DNA from 4 places in the Streptomyces pactum genome. Region 4 is predicted to be linked to each of the others. Evidence: riboswitches for the same ligand, from Rfam matches in the RefSeq annotation. Region 4 holds a riboswitch; each other region holds the start of a gene.
What was found. A riboswitch is a leader RNA that binds a small molecule or an ion and turns the genes downstream of it on or off. The one in region 4 is predicted to bind cyclic di-AMP.
Positions count from the first base shown of each region.

Region 1 (4,163 bases), 1.2 Mb from region 4:
GCCGTACTGATCGTGGTCCTCGGCCTGGTCTACGTGAAGCGCGACGACGAGAAGGTGGAGAAGCCACTGTTCGGGCTGGTGGGCCTGCTGACCATCGCCAACATCTTCATCGCGGTGCTGTGGACCTGACCTCCCCGGTGCCCGCGCCCGTGGACCGCAGCCCGGCCCCGGCCCGGACGACCGCCCCCGCCGCGACCGCCAGCCACACGGCCACCGCGATCCACACCAGCGCCTGACCGGGCGCGTCCAGCCACGGCACGTCGAGGACGGCGGCGACGGACAGCGTCGCCGCCGCCGTCATGCCGAGGGGGAAGACGGTCGACCAGCGGCGCACGTCGTAGCGGAGCCGGGGCCACGCGATCTCGGCGGCGAGCAGTACGGCGTACCAGGCGAGGTCGAGGGCGAGCAGGAAGACGGTCACGTCGTGCAGGACGGCGTAGTCGTCGTCGTTCCACAGGTACATGCCCGTCCCGGCCGCCGCGAGCAGCTTGGCGCCGGCGAGGGCCGAGATGGCGAGCGCGCCGCCCGCCACCCAGTGGTCCCCGGACCCCCGGGCCACCTGCCGCAGATCGAAGCGGAACAGCGCGATCAGGTAGAGCACGATCCCCAGCCAGAACGGCACCAGCGACGCGTGCGCCAACCAGGCCGTCGAGGTGGCCGCGGCCAGCGTGGCACCCAGTACGGCCAGCCCCTCCGTGGCCACGCAGCCCAGGAACACGGCGCCCGGTATCCTGCGCCCCCAGTGCGTGACGACCAGGGCCAGCAGCCCCGGCCACAGCAGCGCCGCCAGCACCAGCAGCGCCACCGCCAGGGGTGACCAGCCGAACAGGGAGAAGCGGGTGCCCAGCACGGTCGTCGCGGCGACGGCGGTGAGAGCGCCCGGCGTCCCGGCCCGCGTCACCCACCGCGCGCGCTCGACCAGCAGCAGGTAGACGAAGTTCGCCGCCAGCGTCAGCCAGGCGGCGCAGGCCAGGACCAGGGCGATCCGGGACAGGATCTCGTGGCCCGTCAGGTGCAGGGCGACCGACAGTATGCCGGTCGCCATGACCGCGGCCCCGGCCGCCGGCGGACGCTGCGCCCACCAGGCGCGCAGGGGGTGGGAGGAGGCGGGAGAGGTGCCGGATGACATGCGCCCGATGCTAGGGACCCGCGCGGCTCAGGCCGGGCGCACCACGCTGTGGATCGACGACTCGCCGTCGTAGTAGACCGATTCCTCACGGACGTACGCGCCCGGCTTCGGGGCGTGGATCATCATGCCGTCGCCGATGTAGAGGCCGACGTGGCTGAGGTCGTCGTAGAAGAAGACCAGGTCGCCGGGGCGGGCCTGGGCGACCGGGACCGTGGTGCCGGCGTCGACCTGGTCGTAGGTGGTGCGCGGCAGGATCACCCCCGCGTCCTTCCAGGCGGCCTGGGTCAGGCCGGAGCAGTCGTAGGAGTCGGGGCCGGTGGCGCCCCAGACGTACGGCTTGCCGATCTGGGCGCGGGCGAAGGCGAGCGCCTTCTCGGCCTTGGTGCCGTTGGACGAGTCCGGGGCGGAGGGCCCGGTTTCCGTGCCGGTGTCACCGGAGCCGGACGCTCCGGAGGAGCCCGCAGCGGCGTCGCTCTCCCGCCGGTCGGCCTGCTCCTGCCGCTTCCGCTCCTCGGCCTGCCGCTTCGCGAGCTCCGCGGCCTTGCGGGCGGCCTCCTTCTGCTTCTTCTTCTCGATCGCCGCGAGCCGGGCCTTCTCCTCGGCGGTCAGCTCCGACAGCAGCTCCCGCGCGGTGGCGAGCTTCCTCTGGACGGTGGCCTTGGCCGTCTTGAGGTCGCTCTGCGACTCGGTGAGCGTCTCGAGGCTCTCAGTGGCCTCGCGGCGCTTCTCCATCGTTTCCGACTGCTGGGTGACGTAGTCGTCGACCGCGTCCTTCTGGCGGCCGGTGAGCCGGTTCAGCAGATGGTTCCGGTCGACGTAGTCCTGCGGCGAGTCCGCGAGCAGGAAGGTCGCGGTCTCCGGGATCGAGGCGCCCGTACGGTACTGCGCGGAGGCGAAGGAACCCAGCTCCTCGCGGGCCTCGTTGAGCTTCTGGGTGCGCTGGGCGACGTCGTCGAGGAGAGTGCTGACGCGCTTGCGCTGCTTGGAGGTCTTCTCCTTGGCCGCGTTGTACTTCTCCGTCGCCGACCCCGCCTGGCGGTACAGGTCGTCGACCTTCTTCTCGACCTCTTCGAGGCTCGGCCTGTCGTCGTCCGACGGTGCGGCGGTGGCGGTCTGGGACAGCAGGGCCACGGAGGTGAGGGCCGCCGTGGCGAGGGCGGGGGGCCGTATGCCTGCGACGCGCGTACCGGTGGGACGCGACTTGCGGTGCGACGCCAAGGAGGCGACTCCTTCCAACCGTCCGCCTACCGGGTTAGCTGTCGGGTTCGGGCGATGGTTCGGAAGGGTTGCCCTACGGCGGGTCCGCCCCGGCGGGGGCGGTACGGCCGATTCACCCCAAGGTTCTCGGTTGGGTCCCCGGCTCCGGGCGCCGTGCTGGCACGCCGGACTCGGCGGAGGCCGCGCGGCCCGGCGACGTTCGCCGGAGGGGGTCGTGCGGCCTGTCCGCACGGTAGCCAACTCGTGTGGCGGCTGTGAAGGTTGGTGGGTGATATGCCCGATACATTTTCGTGACCTTCGCTGCGGGCGCCCGTGTGCGTCACTCTTCGTGCCTCGCCCGGTCGCAGGGCGTGCCCGGCGTCCGGATGCCGGCCGTTTTCCGGGGTGGCGGCGGGTTGTCGGTGGGGCACCCTAGACTCGGAGAGCGATGAGCAGCCTCTTTGACGACAGCTTCCTGGCGAGCCTCCAGACCCCCCGCGGTCACGAGGGGGAACCCCCGCCACCGCCCGAGGACGATCACGGACCGGAGCCGGTCCCGCACGATCTGTTCGGCGGGAAGTTCGACGCGCCGCCGGACCGGGACACCCACTACCGGGACGGCGCCCCGCGCCCCGCCCTGGACGCCGCCGCGCTCCTCGACGGGCTGAACGAGAACCAGCGCGCCGCCGTCGTGCACTCCGGCTCCCCGCTGCTCATCGTGGCCGGGGCCGGCTCCGGCAAGACCCGCGTGCTCACCCACCGCATCGCCCACCTGCTGGCCGAGCGCGGCGTCCACCCGGGCCAGATCCTCGCGATCACCTTCACCAACAAGGCCGCGGGCGAGATGAAGGAGCGCGTCGAGCAGCTCGTCGGCCCGCGCGCGAACGCGATGTGGGTCATGACCTTCCACAGCGCGTGCGTGCGCATCCTGCGCCGCGAGTCGAAGAGGCTCGGCTTCACGTCGTCCTTCTCGATCTACGACGCCGCGGACTCCAAGCGCCTGATGGCGCTCGTCTGCCGTGATCTCGACCTGGACCCCAAGCGCTTCCCGCCCAAGTCCTTCAGCGCGAAGATCAGCAACCTCAAGAACGAGCTGATCGACGAGGAGGACTTCGCCGCCCAGGCCGCCGACGGATTCGAGAAGACCGTCGCCCAGGCCTACGCCCTGTACCAGTCGCGGCTGCGCGAGGCGAACGCCCTGGACTTCGACGACCTGATCATGACGACGGTCAACCTGCTCCGCGCCTTCCCGGACGTCGCCGAGCACTACCGCCGCCGCTTCCGGCACGTCCTGGTCGACGAGTACCAGGACACCAACCACGCCCAGTACTCCCTGGTGCGCGAGCTGGTCGGCACCTCCGAGCACGCCGTCGACGTGCCGCCCGAGGCCGAGGTCCCGCCCGCCGAGCTGTGCGTGGTGGGCGACGCCGACCAGTCGATCTACGCCTTCCGCGGCGCCACCATCCGCAACATCCTCCAGTTCGAGGAGGACTACCCGGACGCGACGACGATCCTGCTGGAGCAGAACTACCGCTCCACCCAGACCATCCTCAGCGCCGCCAACGCGGTCATCGAGCGCAACGAGTCCCGCCGCCCCAAGAACCTGTGGACCAACCAGGGCTCCGGCTCGCAGATCACCGGGTACGTCGCCGACACCGAACACGACGAGGCCCAGTTCGTCGCCGACGAGATAGACCGCCTCACGGACGCGGGCGAGGCGAAGGCCCAAGACGTCGCCGTCTTCTACCGCACCAACGCCCAGTCCCGTGTCTTCGAGGAGGTCTTCATCCGCGTCGGCCTGCCCTACAAGGTCGTCGGCGGCGTCCGCTTCTACGAG
Region 1 covers NZ_CP019724.1:3,523,504-3,527,666, reverse strand. Annotated here, with positions in the region: gene B1H29_RS14425 (hypothetical protein) at 1-129, shown strand, start outside; gene B1H29_RS14420 (tellurite resistance/C4-dicarboxylate transporter family protein) at 107-1,129, opposite strand; gene B1H29_RS14415 (C40 family peptidase) at 1,157-2,347, opposite strand; cyclic di-AMP (ydaO/yuaA leader) riboswitch at 2,355-2,533, opposite strand; gene pcrA (DNA helicase PcrA) at 2,775-4,163, shown strand, end outside.
Region 1: it holds a riboswitch for cyclic di-AMP, as region 4 does, so the genes downstream of both, B1H29_RS14415 (C40 family peptidase) here and B1H29_RS09560 (M23 family metallopeptidase) in region 4, are expected to answer to the same signal.

Region 2 (4,163 bases), 1.1 Mb from region 4:
TCGGCCGGGACGCGCAGGCCGAGGGCCTGGCCCGCGCGCAGCGCCACGCGCGTGTGGCCCTCCGGCGACAGGTGCAGCCGGTCGGCGTCCCACGCCCTGCGGTCCTGGACGCTCCGGAGCGACCACAGGTCGAGCACCGGGCAGCCGTAGCGGTCGGCGACGGCCCGGACGTGACCGTTGTACGTGGCGATCTTTCCGCGCAGATGCCTGAGGACGGGCACCCCGCGGGTGTCGAAGCCGGTGGTCACCAGGACGGTGCCGGCCGCGGCGGTCAGCGCGGCCACCGCACGCTCGAACCGCTCGGCCACCTCGTCCGGATCGGTACCGGGCCGGATGATGTCGTTGCCGCCCGCCGCGAACGAGACCAGGTCGGGCGCGAGTCGGGCGACCCGCGGGACCTGTTCCGCCACGATCTGGTCGAGGAGCCTGCCGCGCACGGCGAGGTTCGTGTACCTGAAGTCGCCCTCGGGGCGCCGGTCGGCCAGCAGCACGGCGAACCGGTCGGCCCAGCCGACGAACGCCCCGTCGGGGCCGGGGTCGCCGACGCCCTCGGTGAAGCTGTCCCCCACCGCCACGTACGACCCGATCACTTCTCTGCTGTCACTCTTCGAATCGTCTGCCACGTCGGCCCATGATTCACCTTGAATGTGACCTACGCGACCGTAGGAACGGCTTGACGGTCGGTGAGAAAGACCACGCCTAAAGTGTTCGTCAATTCCGGAATACGCCGAAGGCCGGACCCGGGGATCGGGGTCCGGCCTTCGGTGGCGCGGGAACTGCGCGCGAAACCCTCGTCAGAGGGAGACGCCGTGCGAGCGCAGGTACGCGATCGGGTCCACGTCCGAGCCGTAGTCCGGCGTGGTGCGGATCTCGAAGTGCAGGTGCGGGCCGGTCACGTTGCCGGTGGCGCCCGAGAGGCCGACCTGCTGACCCGCCGTCACGGACTGACCGGCGGAGACGGAGAGCGAGGACAGGTGGGCGTACTGGGCGTAGTGGCCGTCGGCGAGCTGGATGACGACCTGGTTGCCGTACGCGCCGCCCCAGCCGGCGGAGACGACGGTGCCCGCGCCGACGGCCTTGAGCGAGGTGCCGGTCGGGACGACGAAGTCCGTGCCGGTGTGGTAACCGCTGGACCACATGCTGCCCGTCTGGTGGTACGGGGTACCGACGGCGCCGCCCGGGACGGGCGAGGTGAAGCCGCTGGTGGTGCCGGCGGACTGGGCGCTCGTGTCCGAGGAGTCCGAGGAGGAGGAGGAGGTCTTCGCGGCGTCCGACGACTTCTCGGCGGACTCCGACTTCTCGGCGGACGGCTTCTCGGGCGCGGCGGGCTTCTCGGCCGCCGGCTTCTCCGACTCGGCGGAGGACGACGGGGCGGACTCGGCGGCCCGCTCGCCGATCGAGAGCTTCAGGCCCGGGTGGATCAGCGACGGGTCCGAGCCGACGGCCTCGCGGTTGTCCGAGTACAGCTTCTTCCAGCCGCCGTCGACGTCCTGCTCGTCGGCGATCTTCGAGAGGTAGTCACCGCTCTTGACGGTGTACGTCCGCGAGTCCGAGTTCTTCTCGGCGCTGCCGCCGGCGGCCTTCTTCGCGGCCGTCGGTATGGAGTGCACGGCCTGCTCGGAAACGGACTGCGCGGGAGCGGCCTGGGCGCTGGCGGCACCCATCAGCGGGAGCGCGAGCGCGGCGCCACCGGTTCCGGCGACGGCGATGGTGCGGGTCAGGCGCATGGCCCTGGTACGGCGGTGCTTACCCTTCGCGGGCATGGCGAATTCCTCTCCGGCGCCTACGAGGTGAGCTGTCGGGTGCGAGCTGGAGATGCCCGGCCGCGCCGAGACGCGGCTTTACCCCAAGCCGTTCCGGGAACCGGAACAGGCGGTTGTACCTGTGGGTCCCCCGCTCCTGCCGTGTACGGGTGGTGGATGAGTGCTGGCTCCGGTCGGCGGCAGGATTAGGCGTCCGTCCGGATCGGTGGTGAACGTAAGGGACCAAGACGCACAGGGACAAGCGAGGGGTTCCGTCGGCGGGTGTCCCGATTGATCCTTTACGGGAATCACCGGTCACCCTCCGTCGATTCACGGGGCGCTTTTCAGGCGAACAGCCTGGAAAACCGGCTGGATTACGTGAGCATGACGAGCAACGCACGGTCACGTATATGACGCTGCTCACGCGACGCCTCCCCAGTCCCTTTTATTACAGCGCTAGTTGGAATGAAGGTGCCGATTCGGACAGAAGGCGCAGAAGTGTCGCAGTCGGGCGACTTCGCCCCCTGGGCCCCGGGGTCGTGCCGTATCGTCGAGTGGTGCCCGTCGGCGAGCAGCGCCGGCGGGGCGGAGTGGGAGGAGCCCCCGTGACGCAGCAGGTCCCGTCGACCGAACCCGAGCTGGCCGGCGTGCGCAACTTCCGTGACGTGGGCGGACTGCCGACCGTCGACGGGCGGCGGGTGCGACAGGGCGTGCTGTTCCGCAGTGGTCACCTCGCGCACGCCACCGGGGAGGACGCCGCGTTCCTGGCCTCGCTGGGCCTGCACACCGTCTTCGACTTCCGCAACGCCGCCGACCAGAAGCTCGACGGCCCGGACGTCGAGCTGCCGGGTGTACGCAACGTGAACCTGCCGCTGAGCGATCCGGCCGACGGCGCCGAGTTCTGGAAGATGGTCCGCGACGGCGACCTCGACCAGCTACGCGGGATCCTGGCGGACGGCAAGGGCGTGAACCGGATGATCGAGTCCTACCGCATGATCATCAAGGAGCGCACGGCGGAGCACTCCCGGGTACTGCACGCGCTCGCCGAGGACAGCGTCCCCGCCCTGATGCACTGCGCGGCCGGCAAGGACCGCGCGGGCCTGTCGATCGCGGTCACCCTGCTCGCCCTGGGCGTCGAGCGCGAGGCCGTCGTCGACGACTACCTCAAGTCGAACGCCGCGCACCGCCGCTACAAGGTGCGCCGCAGCGGCTCCGCCGCCTCGGCCTACTCCCCCGAGGTCATGGAGCTGCTCAGCCCCCTCTTCGATGCGCGCGCCGAGTACCTGGCGGCGGCCTTCGAGACCGTCGAGGAGACCTGGGGCGGAGTCGACGCCTACCTGGAGAAGGGCCTGCGGGTCACCCCGGAGACCCGGGAGCGGCTGCGCGAGCGGATGCTGGACTGAGCCACCGGCTCACCGGCTGTTGGCGCCGACCTCGAAGAGCAGGTAGATGAAGGCCGCGAAGACGTGCCCCACGATGAGGTAGATGAAGAGCCGCACCCACAGGGCGCGCGGGAACTTCTCCTGCAGGTTCATGGCGTTCCTCCGGGGGCGGGGTGGACCGGCGTGGTGGCCGGTCCCAGGCACAGTGCGGCCGTCGGGCTCTGCAGCAGGGTGTGGACGAAGAGGAGCTCGACCCCGTCGGCGTCCTGGGCGGCGATCCGGTGCGGGGTCAGCGAGTCGAAGTGCGCGCCGTCGCCCGGACCCAGCGGGTGCACGGTGTCCCCGAGGCGCAGCCGCAGCCGGCCCCGCAACACGTACAGCCACTCCTCGCCGGGGTGCACCCGCACGATGTCGCCCTGCGAGCCGTGCGGCACACGGACCCGCAGGGCCTGCATACCGCGACCGGCGCCGCCGGCCTGCCAGTACGTCCAGCCGCCCGCGAAGGTCGGCTCCATGGCGTCGGCGCGCACGACGGCGTCCCGGTCGGCGGCCGTCTCGCCGAGCAGCTCCGAGACGGTCGTACCGTAGACCCGGGCGAGGGAGAGCAGCATCGGCAGTGAGGGCTGGCGCTGCCCGGTCTCCAGGCGGGAGAGGTGGGCGGGCGACAGCCCGGCCGCACCGGCCGCCGTCTCCAGGGTGAGGGCGGCCCGGCGCCGCAGGGCACGCAACTGGGGCGCCACGACGGACACCGCGTCCGCCGGCGCGTCCGGCGACGGCGGACCGGTCTCAGGAGAGGTCATGCCTCCATTCAGCCCGAAACTTGCCCGCTGGGCAATTTTCTTGCCTCAGAGGCAAAGACGGCACGCGGCCGAAGGCGGCGGCCGGTGACTCCTAACGATTGGCCACCGCCTGCCTGACCAGGGTCTTCCCGAAGTCCCACAGCAGGCCGCCGCCGTTGTGCGCGTCGTCCATCACCTCGGTGAAGGCGTCGACGAACCGGTCCGCGTCCGCCGTGTCGATGATCAGCGGCGGGATCAGT
Region 2 covers NZ_CP019724.1:1,266,172-1,270,334, forward strand. Annotated here, with positions in the region: gene B1H29_RS05395 (SGNH/GDSL hydrolase family protein) at 1-590, opposite strand, end outside; gene B1H29_RS05400 (M23 family metallopeptidase) at 795-1,763, opposite strand; cyclic di-AMP (ydaO/yuaA leader) riboswitch at 1,766-1,925, opposite strand; gene B1H29_RS05405 (tyrosine-protein phosphatase) at 2,348-3,145, shown strand; gene B1H29_RS05410 (DUF6126 family protein) at 3,155-3,277, opposite strand; gene B1H29_RS05415 (helix-turn-helix domain-containing protein) at 3,274-3,924, opposite strand; gene B1H29_RS05420 (aspartate aminotransferase family protein) at 4,016-4,163, opposite strand, start outside.
Region 2: it holds a riboswitch for cyclic di-AMP, as region 4 does, so the genes downstream of both, B1H29_RS05400 (M23 family metallopeptidase) here and B1H29_RS09560 (M23 family metallopeptidase) in region 4, are expected to answer to the same signal.

Region 3 (4,163 bases), 2.8 Mb from region 4:
CTCGTCGTCCTCGCCGCCGCCGACCGGGACCCGGAGCGGTTCACGGACCCGGACACCCTGGACCTCTCCCGCCGCGACAGCCAGCACCTCGGGTACGGCCACGGCATCCACTACTGTCTCGGCGCCCCGCTCGCCCGGCTGGAGGGGCAGACCGCCCTCGCCACGCTCCTCACCCGCCTCCCCGATCTGCGCCTGGCCGCCGACCCGGCCGAACTGCGCTGGCGCGGCGGACTCATCATGCGCGGTCTGCGCACCTTGCCCGTGTCGTTCACACCCGTCCCGTCATCGGCGGACAACGGTTCATCGCCGACGCAAAAGTGACACGCGCTCAACTCTGTGATCTTCACGTGATCTGCGCGGCATGAACTTGTGACAAGCGATCATCTGCCTATACGTTCACGAATCAGCGTGGCGCCGAACATCACCCGCCGCGCGCTCCCCGCTGTCTCGTGAAAGGTCGTCGCATGCTCTCCGGGAACGGTCGTCACCGCCGCCCCCGCCAGGCTCCCGCCCTGGTCGTCGCCGCCGGAGTGACCGGCTCCGCCATCGCGATCCCGCTCCTCGGCGCCACCGGCGCCCACGCGGCCGACGGGGCGAACTGGGATCGCGTAGCCGAGTGCGAGACCGGCGGCGCCTGGAGCCAGAACAGCGGCAACGGGTACTACGGCGGCCTGCAACTGTCCCAGGACGCCTGGGAGCGGTACGGCGGCACGGAGTACGCGCCGAGCGCCGACCAGGCCAGTCGCTCCCAGCAGATAAGAATCGCCGAGAAGGTACACGCGGACCAGGGCATCGCCAACTGGCCGACCTGCGGTCTGCTCGCGGGCCTGGGCGACGACTCGGGCTCCGTCATCGGCGGTACGGGTGCGACGGGTGACGGCTCGTCGGAGGGGTCGGAAACTCCCGAGGCGTCGGACGCCCCCGACGCGTCCGGCTCGTCCGGCCTGAACGGCTCGTCCGGCCTGAACGGCTCATCGGGTTCGACCGGGTCGTCGGAGCCCGGTTCCGGCGCGTCTCCCTCGACCCCTTCAGCCGCTGCGTCGCCCTCGTCGTCCTCGTCGTCCTCGTCCGACTCCACGTCGGACAGTGGGGACGATTCGACCAAGTCCGACACGTCGCCCGAATCCGAGCCCACGGGGAGCGCCGGTCCGCAGGGTGCCGACGCGTCTCCGACGGCCTCGCCGGAGGCGGGGGTCGGCGAATCGGACAAGTCGGGTCAGGGTGACGGTTCTTCGTCTCTCACCGACACCGGGCAGTCCGGGGCGGGCAAGCACCGCGGCGGCAGCGCCGACGAGGGCGCGGCGGACGGCCGCGACGCCGAGTCGTCCGGGCGGCACGCCTCGCGCGGTGAGGGCGAGTCGCGGGAGGTCGTGGACGGCTCGTACACGGTCCGTTCCGGGGACAGTCTCTGGGGTATCGCCGACTCCCTCGAGCTCGACGGCGGGTGGCGCTCGCTGTACGCCGGCAACAAGGAGGTCGTCGGCACCGACCCGGACCACATCCTGCCCGGTCAGACGCTCACGGTCACGGGCGAATCGGGCGAAAAGTAGGGGCAGTTCGCGTCACGGTTAGAGGCTGTATGTCCGTTTTGGATCACGTGAGAGATAGGTCTCAGAAGCCGTGATCGTCTTTGAAAATCCGCGGAGTGCGTGTCTACGGTCGTGACCGCTCGCCATCGCGGGCCCCGGCTGCCGCAACGCCGAATCCTGCCAGCGGCCGTCCGGGAACAGTCGTCGCGTCAAGCGCCGAAGGCAGGAGCGGGGGACCCAAGGTAAGTGCCGCACCGGGCAGTTGTGCCGGAGCGGCTAGGGGTGGAGCCGAGTTCCGTGAGGAACCCGGCCGGGCAACTCAACCGGCCCGAACCCGACAGCTCACCTCGCAGGCGTCGGTGAGGGGATCAACCATGCTGTTTTCCGGCAAGGGCAAGCACCGCCGTCCGTCCAAGGCCACCCGTGTCATCGCCGTCGCCGGTGTCACCGGTGCCGCCGTCGCCGCCCCGCTGATGGCGGCCGGCAACGCCTCCGCCGCCACCGCGTCCGAGTGGGACGCCGTCGCCCAGTGCGAGTCCGGCGGCAACTGGTCCATCAACACCGGCAACGGTTACTACGGCGGTCTGCAGTTCTCCGCCTCCACCTGGGCCGGCTACGGCGGCACTCAGTACGCCGCCACCGCCGACCAGGCCAGCAAGGCGCAGCAGATCGAGATCGCCGAGAAGGTGCTCGCGGGCCAGGGCAAGGGTGCCTGGCCGGTCTGCGGCACCGGTCTGTCGAACGCCGCGTACACCGGCGGCGGTTCCTCGGCCGGCTCCGACTCGTCCGGCTCGTCCGAGTCCTCCGGCTCCGCGCAGTCCTCGGGCTCCGCGCAGTCCTCCGGCTCCTCGGACAGCCGCGAGAGCGAGCAGAAGGCCTCCCGCTCCGCCGAGCGTCCGGCCGCCGAGAAGAAGACCGTCACCACCCCGACCGGCAAGAAGGTCGAGAAGGGCGACGGCGAGTACAAGGTCGTCAAGGGCGACACCCTCAGCTCGATCGCCGAGGAGCACGACGTCAAGGGCGGCTGGGCGAAGCTGTTCAAGCTGAACGACGACATCGTCGACGACGCCGACCTGATCTACCCGGGTCAGCAGCTCCACCTGAAGTAAACGGCGGTCCCCCCTTGCTCCCGTCCCGGTGCGTGTTCCCCCGTACGCACCGGGACGGGCTTTTTACGCCTCGGCCACGCTCCGGCCTCCCCCCGGCCTCCCCTCGACCTCGCCCCGGTTTCCGGAAACGTCTTTGTTCCGTTCGGAAACAATTTACTCTCGGTTCTGTCCAGCGGGTGGGCGATCGGCTGGCCGATCGCCCGGAGCCGGTTAGGCTCGGTCCCGCAGAGCCGCTGCGGTCCCGCGGGCCCGCGCGTCACACCGAAGCGTCACATTGAAGAAGGAGATGCTCGTGCCGTCCATCGACGTCGTCGTAGCCCGGGAAATCCTGGACTCCCGAGGCAACCCCACGGTCGAGGTCGAGGTCGGCCTCGACGACGGCAGCACGGGTCGTGCCGCCGTTCCGTCCGGCGCCTCCACCGGCGCCTTCGAGGCCATCGAACTGCGTGACGGCGATGCGGGCCGTTACCTGGGCAAGGGCGTCGAGAAGGCCGTCCTGGCCGTCATCGAGCAGATCGGCCCGGAGCTCGTCGGCTACGACGCCACCGAGCAGCGCCTGATCGACCAGGCCATGTTCGACCTGGACGCCACCGACAACAAGGGCTCGCTGGGCGCCAACGCCATCCTCGGCGTCTCGCTCGCCGTGGCCCACGCCGCCTCCGAGGCCAGCGACCTGCCGCTCTTCCGCTACCTGGGCGGCCCCAACGCGCACCTGCTGCCGGTGCCCATGATGAACATCCTGAACGGCGGGTCGCACGCCGACTCGAACGTGGACATCCAGGAGTTCATGATCGCCCCGATCGGCGCGGAGTCCTTCTCCGAGGCCCTGCGCTGGGGCGCCGAGGTCTACCACACGCTGAAGAAGGTCCTGAAGAACAAGGGCCTGGCCACCGGCCTCGGCGACGAGGGCGGCTTCGCCCCGAACCTCGGCTCGAACCGCGAGGCCCTCGACCTCATCCTCGAGGCGATCAAGGAGGCCGGCTACACCCCCGGCGAGCAGATCGCCCTCGCGCTCGACGTCGCCGCGTCCGAGTTCTACAAGGACGGCTCCTACACCTTCGAGGGCAAGGAGCGCACGGCCGCCGAGATGACCGAGTACTACGCCGAGCTGGTCGCGGCGTACCCGCTGGTCTCCATCGAGGACCCGCTGTTCGAGGACGACTGGGACGGCTGGAAGGCCCTCACCGACAAGCTGGGCGACAAGGTCCAGATCGTCGGCGACGACCTGTTCGTCACCAACCCGGAGCGCCTGGCCCGCGGCATCGACGAGGGCGCCGCCAACGCCCTGCTGGTCAAGGTGAACCAGATCGGTTCGCTGACCGAGACCCTGGACGCCGTGGAGCTGGCCCAGCGCAACGGCTTCAAGTGCATGATGTCCCACCGCTCCGGCGAGACCGAGGACGTCACCATCGCCGACCTGGCCGTCGCCACCAACTGCGGCCAGATCAAGACCGGTGCCCCGGCCCGCTCCGAGCGCGTCGCCAAGTACAACCAGCTCCTGCGCATCGAGGAGATCCTCGACGAC
Region 3 covers NZ_CP019724.1:5,148,329-5,152,491, forward strand. Annotated here, with positions in the region: gene B1H29_RS21955 (cytochrome P450 family protein) at 1-321, shown strand, start outside; gene B1H29_RS21960 (transglycosylase family protein) at 465-1,550, shown strand; cyclic di-AMP (ydaO/yuaA leader) riboswitch at 1,734-1,900, shown strand; gene B1H29_RS21965 (transglycosylase family protein) at 1,904-2,638, shown strand; gene eno (phosphopyruvate hydratase) at 2,931-4,163, shown strand, end outside.
Region 3: it holds a riboswitch for cyclic di-AMP, as region 4 does, so the genes downstream of both, B1H29_RS21965 (transglycosylase family protein) here and B1H29_RS09560 (M23 family metallopeptidase) in region 4, are expected to answer to the same signal.

Region 4 (4,163 bases):
GTACAACCGGCTGGTACGGCGTGACCGCACAGCCGTCGCCGCCGGATTCGGCCTGCTGCGGCTCGCCGGAGCACCCTCCCTCGGGTGGCTGGACGTGAAGACGTCCGGTGACGTCGAGGTGCCGGTCATCGAGACCGCCATCGACGAGGAGCTCGCCCGGTTCGCCGAGGAGGGCCCCACGGCCGAGGAGATGGAGCGCGCCCAGGCCCAGTTGGAACGCGAGTGGCTGGACCGCCTGGGCACGGTCGCGGGCCGCGCCGACGAACTGTGCCGGTACGCCGTCCTGTTCGGTGACCCGCAGCTCGCCCTCACCGCCGTACAGCGGGTGCTCGAGGTGACGGCCGAGGAGGTCCAGGAGGTCGCCAAGGCCCGCCTGCGCCCCGACAACCGCGCGGTGCTCGTCTACGAGCCGACCGCCCCCGCCGACGACGCCGAAGCCGACCCGAACGACGCCACCGACGAGAACGAGGAGGCGGCCAAGTGACCGAGCTCGCCACCATGGAATTCCACGCCCAGCCGCAGGCCGGCGAGCCCAAGCCGTGGGCGTTCCCGGCCCCCGGGCGCGGCAGCCTCGGCAACGGCCTCACCGTCCTGCGCTGCCATCGCCCCGGCCAGCAGGTCGTCGCCGTGGAGGTGCTCCTCGACGCGCCCCTGGACGCCGAGCCCACCGGTCTCGACGGTGTCGCCACGATCATGGCGCGCGCCTTCTCCGAGGGCACGGACAAGCACTCCGCCGAGGAGTTCGCCGCCGAGCTCGAGCGCTGCGGCGCGACCCTGGACGCACACGCAGACCACCCCGGCGTCCGGCTGAGCCTGGAGGTGCCCGTCTCGCGCCTCGCCAAGGCCCTCGGCCTGGTCGCCGACGCCCTCAGGGCGCCCGCCTTCGCGGACGGGGAGGTCGAACGGCTGGTCCGGAACCGGCTCGACGAGATTCCGCACGAGCTGGCCAACCCCGCCCGCCGGGCGGCCAAGGAGCTGTACAAGGAGCTGTTCCCGGCCGGCACGCGCATGTCGCGCCCGCGGCAGGGCACCGAGGAGACGGTGGCGAGCATCGACTCGGCGGCCGTGCGGGCCTTCTACGAGAAGCACGTCCGGCCCGCCACGGCCACCGCCGTGGTCGTCGGCGACCTCACCGGCGTCGACCTCGACGCGCTGCTCGGAGAGACGCTGGGCGCGTGGGCCGGCTCCGCGGCCGAGGCGCGGCCCGTAGCCCCGATCACCGCCGACGACACCGGCCGGGTCGTCATCGTGGACCGGCCCGGTGCCGTCCAGACCCAGTTGCTCATCGGCCGCACCGGCGCGGACCGGCACGACCGGGTGTGGCCCGCGCAGGTGCTCGGGACGTACTGCCTCGGCGGCACCCTCACCTCGCGCCTGGACCGCGTCCTGCGCGAGGAGAAGGGCTACACCTACGGCGTACGGGCGTTCGGGCAGGTCCTGCGTTCCGCGCCCGACGGCACGGGCGCCGCCATGCTCGCCATCAGCGGCTCCGTGGACACCCCCAACACGGGTCCCGCCCTGGACGACCTGTGGACGGTGCTGCGCAAGCTCGCCGCGGAGGGGCTCACCGACGCCGAGCGGGACGTGGCCGTGCAGAACCTGGTGGGCGTGGCGCCGCTGAAGTACGAGACGGCGGCGGCCGTGGCGAGCACCCTGGCCGACCAGGTCGAGCAGCACCTGCCCGACGACTACCAGGCGACGCTGTACCGCCAACTCGCCGCCACGGGCACGGTGGAGGCCACGGCGGCGGTCGTGAACGCCTTCCCGGTGGACCGGCTGGTCACCGTCCTCGTCGGCGACGCGGCACAGATCAAGGAGCCCGTCGAGGCCCTCGGTATCGGTGAAGTCACCGTGGTGGCGGCCGAGTAGCGGCACGCGCGCGTGGCGGCCCTGGTGACCCGAGTGTCACCAGGGCCGCCATTTGTCCGAATTGGGGGAGAGGCTGCCCGTCTGCCCTGTGGCGTGCGCTACAAAAAGCTTGTTGCGTTTGAGGATTGAAGACAGCCGCGTTTAGCGTCATCCGGGCTGTTCGTCAGGCAGTGCGCCGCATCCGCGGCACCGGACAGTCATCGCCGAGTCCCCGTACGGCGCGAGCCAGGGGAGCCGGGGACCCATGCAGTCCCTGGGGTGAATCGGACGCCCGCGCGCAGCGAGGGGGTCCGTAGGAGACCTTCCACCTCCGAACCCGTCAGCTAACCCGGTAGGCGAGAGGGAAGGAAAGGACCAGCCTCTACATGGCGTTCACGCGCGCCACCGGGAAGCACCGCCGTCCCAGCCGGGTGCACCGCACCACCGCCCGCGCGGCGGGTGTCGCGGCCCTCGCCACCACCGGCGTCGTCGGCACCCTCGCGGCTCCGGCGCTCGCCGCCGAGTCCGAGGCGGAGCAGAGCGGACTCACCCCGGTCATCACCATCGGCGACTCCATAGCCGACGAGATCGACGCCCAGGCCACCGCCCAGGAGCGGGCGGCACTGCACGCCGCCGCCCGTGAGGCGGCCCAGGAGGCCGCGCGCGAGCGGGCGGCCGAGGCGGCCGAGCAGGCGCGCGAGGCCAAGGAGCGCGCCGCACGTGAGGCGGAGCGCAAGCGGCTCAACACCTTCGTGTCGCCGATCACCGCGTCCTACGTCTCCACCGCCTATCAGGCGGGCAGCTCCCTGTGGTCCTCCGGCAGCCACACCGGCATCGACTTCCACGCCTCCAGCGGTACCACCGTCCACGCGGTCGGCGTCGGCACCGTCGTGGAGGCCGGCTGGGGCGGGGCGTACGGCAACCAGGTCGTCATCAAGATGCACGACGGTACGTACACGCAGTACGGCCACCTGTCGTCCATCGGCGTCTCGGTCGGCCAGTCGGTCGTCCCCGGGCAGCAGATCGGCCTCTCCGGCGCCACCGGCAACGTCACCGGACCGCACCTGCACTTCGAGGCTCGCACGAGCCCCGAGTACGGCTCGGACATGGACCCCCTCGCGTATCTCCGCTCCCACGGCGTCAACCTCTGACGACGGACGGTGCGGCACCCGAGAGCCCCGGCTTCACGAGCCGGGGCTTTCGCGGTTTCCGGCCGCGGCTCCGGTACCGCCGTCGTCCCAAAAAATGTCCATGAAATCCGCCTCGCCGTCGGAATATCCGCGTGATTGCCCTAGAGTCACTGAACACACGTCAATGGTCGACGTTTCACGGGGATTAAGTCGGAGGTCGGGCATGCGTATTCCGGCGCATTCGGTGTGCACGGCGATCCGGGACGACATCGTCACCGGCGTCCACGGGCGAGGCAGCCGGCTGACCGAGGAACTCCTGGCCCGCCGCTACGGCGTCTCCCGCGTCCCCGTCCGTGAGGCCCTGCGCACGCTGGAGGCCGAGGGCTTCGTGGTGACACGGCGGCACGCGGGCGCGTGCGTCGCGGAACCCACCGAGCAGGAGGCCGCCGACCTCCTGGAGACGCGCATGCTCCTTGAACCCCTGGGCGCATCCCGGGCCGCCCGGCGCCGCACCGAGGCGCACCTCAAGGTGCTCCGCGGGCTGGTCAGGCTCGGACGGGAACGCGCCAGGCAGGGCAACAGCGAGGACCTGCGCTCACTGGACGGCTGGTTCCACGACACCCTCGCCCAGTCCGTCGGCAGCCCTTCCCTGACGGCCATGCTGGCCCAACTGCGCCACAAGATCGCCTGGATGTACGCCGTGGAGCCGCCGGCCGGGCCCGTGGAGAACTGGGCGGAGCACGGTGCGATCGTCGACGCGGTGGCCCGGGGCGACGGCGAGCGCGCGCGTGCGCTCATGACGCTGCACACCGAGCGGTCGACGTCGGCGCACAGGCTGCGATTCTCCTCCGGCGGGGGACGGGCGGAACGTGTGAGGAACTCGCAACGTGCCGTAAACACTCCGAGCCTGCGGTATTAACACGGGCACCGTATACAAAGAGAGGGAAAAGCGGGGGTCGCTTTCTGCTGCCTTCAAAAGGTGAGCGATTGGAAAGTGGAAAGCGAAAGGCCCGCCCAGTTTTCCGGGCGGGCCTTTCGTGCTGCCGTTGTCAGACGGTTTCGGGGAGTTCCTCGAGCCCCTCGGAGACCAGCTTCGCGAGCCGGTCCAGGGCGGCGTCCGCGCCCTCGGCGTCGGCGGCGAGGACGATCTCCTCGCCGCCCTGGGCGCCGAGGCCGAGGACGGCC
Region 4 covers NZ_CP019724.1:2,357,937-2,362,099, reverse strand. Annotated here, with positions in the region: gene B1H29_RS09570 (M16 family metallopeptidase) at 1-484, shown strand, start outside; gene B1H29_RS09565 (M16 family metallopeptidase) at 481-1,869, shown strand; cyclic di-AMP (ydaO/yuaA leader) riboswitch at 2,061-2,222, shown strand; gene B1H29_RS09560 (M23 family metallopeptidase) at 2,235-2,999, shown strand; gene B1H29_RS09555 (GntR family transcriptional regulator) at 3,202-3,897, shown strand; gene B1H29_RS09550 (HPr family phosphocarrier protein) at 4,028-4,163, opposite strand, start outside.